DNA from 2 places in the Promicromonospora kroppenstedtii genome. Region 1 is predicted to be linked to the other one. Evidence: riboswitches for the same ligand, from Rfam matches in the RefSeq annotation. Region 1 holds a riboswitch; the other holds the start of a gene.
What was found. Region 1 has a riboswitch for S-adenosylmethionine ahead of metE (5-methyltetrahydropteroyltriglutamate--homocysteine S-methyltransferase). Riboswitches for the same ligand answer to the same signal wherever they lie in the genome.
Positions count from the first base shown of each region.

Region 2: another riboswitch for S-adenosylmethionine. It lies ahead of ACH47X_RS03410 (LLM class flavin-dependent oxidoreductase); the one in region 1 lies ahead of metE (5-methyltetrahydropteroyltriglutamate--homocysteine S-methyltransferase).

Region 1 is NZ_JBIRYI010000006.1:59,377-61,569, reverse strand. Features, by position in the region: gene ACH47X_RS10930 (Cmx/CmrA family chloramphenicol efflux MFS transporter) at 1-895, shown strand, start outside; SAM riboswitch class I at 1,152-1,255, shown strand; gene metE (5-methyltetrahydropteroyltriglutamate--homocysteine S-methyltransferase) at 1,264-2,193, shown strand, end outside.
Region 2 is NZ_JBIRYI010000001.1:785,126-787,318, reverse strand. Features, by position in the region: gene ACH47X_RS03410 (LLM class flavin-dependent oxidoreductase) at 1-898, opposite strand, end outside; SAM riboswitch class IV at 1,271-1,382, opposite strand; gene ACH47X_RS03405 (GH92 family glycosyl hydrolase) at 1,847-2,193, opposite strand, start outside.

The DNA of each region.
Region 1 (2,193 bases):
GCTGCTCGGCACCCGGTTCGTGGCCGCCCTGGCCAACGCCGGCTTCCTCGCGGTCGCCCTGTCGACCGCCACCCGGGTCGTCCCGGCCGGACGGCGCGCCCGAGCCCTGTCCGTGCTCCTCGGTGGCACGACGCTCGCCCTGATCGCCGGCGTCCCCGCGGGCGCGCTGCTCGGCGAGCTCTGGGGGTGGCGCTCCGCGCTCTGGGCCATCGCGGGGCTCTCGGCCGCGGCGCTGGTCGCCGTCGGCCGGCTGACGCCGCCGCGGACCAGCACCGACCACCCCGGGTCCGCGCGCCCCCGGCTCGACCTCCGGGCCGAGCTCCGCACCCTCCGGTCCCCGGACCTGCTGCGGCACCTCGGCCTGGGGGCGCTGGTCAACGGCGCGACGTTCTGCGCCTTCACCTACCTGGCCGTCACCGTCACGGACGGGGCGGGCCTCGTCCCGTCGCTCGTACCGCTGGTGCTGGCGCTGTTCGGGCTCGGCGCGTTCGCAGGAGTCTCGGTGGCGGGCCGCCTCGCCGATACCCGCGGCCGGCTCCTGCTCGACGTCGCCGGGCCCGCACTGCTCGCGGGGTGGATCGCCTGGGCGGCACTGGCCGACAGCCCCGCCGCCGTGTGGGTGCTGGCCCCGGTGCAGGGTGCGCTGTCCTTCGCGGTGGGCAGCACGCTGATCGCCCGCAGCATGGCGGCAGCCCAGGGCGCACCCACCATGGGCGGCGCGTTCTCGACCGTGGCCCTCAACCTCGGCGCCCTGCTCGGCCCCGTGCTCGGCGGCGCCTCGCTCGGCACGGCCGGGACGGCAGGCCCGCTGATCGTCAGCACCGCGCTGGTCGCCGTCGCCGTCGGGCTCCGGCTCGTCACGGCCCGACGCCGGTCAGGCGCACCGGCCCGCTGACCGACCAGCATCGAACGACCAGCGCCCACCGACCAGCACTGACCAACCAGCACTGACCGCCTGTCGCCGAACAGCTACCTCCGACCGACCATGTACCTGCTGCCACACCACGCACGGACCTGGCAGCAGGTGCATGGTCACCTGCGCGCATGCACCGCTTGGCACACTTTTTATCGCGTGTCCCACCCGGTCCCGAGGCCGTCCCGAGGCGTGGACGGTTTACCGACCACATCCCGGGCATGCCTACGATCAGATCTCATCATCCAGAGCGGTCGAGAGTCCTGGCTCAACGACACCGCAGCAACCTACCTCCGAGGCGCCAATCTCGGGGCAAGGTGCTAACGCCAGGTCCGATGGAGCTGATACGCATGGCAGTCACGAACCCGCACCTTCCCACCGCCACGATCCTGGGCTACCCGCGCATCGGCCGGAGGCGCGAGCTCAAGCGCGCGGTCGAGGCCTTCTGGGCCGGGCGCACCACCGCCGACGAGCTGGAGGCGACCGCCCGCGACCTGCGGCTCGCCACCGCGCGCCGGCTCGTCGACCTGGGCCTGGAAGCCGGGACCGCCGCCGTCCCCGGCTCGTTCTCCTACTACGACCAGGTGCTCGACGCCGTCGCGCTGCTGGGCGCGGTGCCCGAGCGGTTCGCCGGGCTCACCACGGACGAGGGCAGCCTGCCGCTCGCGGCCTACTTCACGGTCGCCCGCGGGGAGGGCGACCGCGCGCCGCTCGAGATGACCAAGTGGTTCGACACGAACTACCACTACCTGGTGCCGGAGATCGGCCCGGACACCCCGATCGGCTTCGTCGACGACCGCGCCGTGCGCGAGTTCACCGAGCTGGCGCACCCGGCCGACGGCGGCCAGGCGGTCGTCACCCGGCCCGTGCTGGTCGGCCCGGTCACGTTCCTGCTGCTCAGCAAGGCGGCGGACGACGCCCCCGAGGGTTTCCGCCCGCTGGACCGGCTCGACGACGTCGTCACCGCGTACGCGGAGCTGCTGCGCACGCTGGCCGCCGCGGGCGCGCCGTGGGTGCAGCTCGACGAGCCCGCCCTGGTCACCGACCTGCTGGACGTCCCCTTCGACGAGGTGGCCGACGCCGTCCGCCGGGCCTACGCGCGCCTGGCGACCGACCTCTCCCCCGCCGGCACCGGCCCGGACGACGCCGCCGAGCGCCCCGCGATCCTGGTCACGGCGCCCTACGGTGACCTGCGCAGCGACGCCGGCGACGGCCTCGCGCTGCTGGCCGGCACCGACGTCGAGGCGATCGCGATCGACGTGGTCCGCGGCGCCGTGCCC
Region 2 (2,193 bases), on a different contig from region 1:
GCCCGTCGCCCATGGAGGCAGTGCCCTCCAGCGCCTCGACCAGCTCCAGCCGGGCACGGGCACCGGCCCGCTCGGTGGAGAGCACCACGTAGACCTCGGCGAGCACCCGCACGTCCTCGGGGTCGCGCCCGGCGGACAGCGCCGCGTCCCGCACGAGGCGGCGCAGCCGGACCGCGTGCGCGGCGTCGGTCACGGCGATCCGCGCGACGTCGGCGGTGCGGCCGGCCAGCGCCGCGCTGGCCTCGGAGCGCACGCGCACCACGACAGGCGGGGGCGTCCGCGGCAGCGGGGCGCCGCCGGCGGGACGGCCGCGGACGGCGAACCGGACGCCGTCGTGGTCCACGCGGAACCGGCCCTCGGCGTCGAGCTCCACGGCGCCCGCCCCGCCGCCGGGACGCCCGGTCCACACCCGCGTCACCGACTGGATGCCGAGCTCGACGCGGGTGGCCCAGGCGTCGTCGGACTCGGGCAGGGTGCCCTGCCGCACGGCCTGCCAGCCGGCCCGGCCGCTGCTCGCGCGGTCGATGCTGCTCAGCGCGAGGGCGGCGTGGGCCGCCTCGACATGGACCGTGTCGACGGCGGCGACCAGGCCGATCCCGGCCGTGACCCGTGCGGCGCGGGCCGCGGCGACGGCCGTGTCGAGGCGGCCGGTGACCTGGCTGCGGCCGGGGTGGAGCAGGAAGCCCTCGTCGAGGCTCACGAAGTCGAGCAGGCCGCGCTCAGCGGTCCGCACCAGGTGCAGGAACCGCTCGCCGTCGAACGGGCACGGGGCGATCGGGCCGCGTGCCCGGTGGGCACCGGGGCGGGCGCCGGCGGAGGTGAGGTCCACGCCGAGCACGACGGGACGGGACGAGAGGGCGGTGGCGGTCAGGGACGTGGGCTGCGGCGGGTACGGCACGGCGGGGCTCCGTTCGGGCTGCGGCTGCGCGACGGCACCCAGGTGGTCCCCGGGCTGCGTGCGGGTGCACGACGGCGACTGGGGTCGCCCGAGGGGCGTGGCTGCCGGAAGGCAGGAAAGAGACGTCCGGTCAGGAACGTGAGGGCCGGTTGCGGCCAGGGCTCGGCGCGAAGGCCGAGAGCAGGTCCGGGCGGCTGGCCGGTTGGGGCCGGTCAGCGCGCGGGGGTGGTGCGCGTCAGCGACAACACATGCTCGGGCGCGGGGCGGCACTCGCCGGCGCGCAAACGTTCCGGGTCGGCAGGGGCACGTGGACGGCGGGGGCAGCGCTCCGGGTCATCGTCGTTCTCCTCACCTGCTCGCCCATCGGCGAGCGACGCGTGTTGTCATCCGCCGACGGCGGTGGACCTGGTCCTCACCCGGGGCACCCACCCGCGCGGGGGGTTGCCGTCCGACCAGCCGGGGCTTCGTGTCGGAACTCATGACCTGCCGAAACTATCCACATTTTTCCGATCGGATTGATGCGGTAAATCTCGATGTCCAAGAAGATACGAATGGAACCCATAGAAGTCAACGATCTTTGCCCAGATCTCACATCCCGGGATCTGGTGGCTCGCGAAGGTGCGCTTCTACCCAGCCATCGGGCCGGTAACCTGCTGTGCTTCCCGGCCCAATGGCTGGGTAGAAGCGCACCTTGGGCCGGCACCCGCCAGTGGATGATCGGTCGCGCCGACGCGGTCGGGCCTCGTCGCCCCGGGGGCCTCGTCGCCCCGGACCAGCAGGCGACAGGCCAGTCCGACGGCGGGCGGGACCCGCGGCCGCACCCACGCCCCCGCCCCGAGAACGCGAAGTGCGCTTCTACCCAGCCATTGGGCCCGGAATCACGAGGTTTTTCGGGCCCAATGGCTGGGTAGAAGCGCACTTTCGCGCCGGCTCGCCGCGACTACGTCGTCAGCGCCCCCGCGGCGACGTGAGGAGCTCGATCTGGGAGAAGGCCCCTTCCTGGAGGAGCTCCAGGCGGACGGACGTGAGCGGCACTGGCTCGTCGAGCACGAACGGACGGAGCTGGCCCGGCCAGGGCCACTCCTCGCCGGAGCGCTCGTCGAGCACTCGGCCGTCGTCCCCGACCAGGCGCCATGCCGACGGCGGGGCCGTGCCATCCGTGCCCGAGGTCAGCGTGTAGGCACGCAGCAGCACACCCTCCGCGACGTCGGCGGCGGGCTGCCACTCCAGCGTGCCGTGGACGGCGGACGACGTCGCCAGCTCGCCGTCGGTCAGGCTCGGCAGCGCGCCCTCGG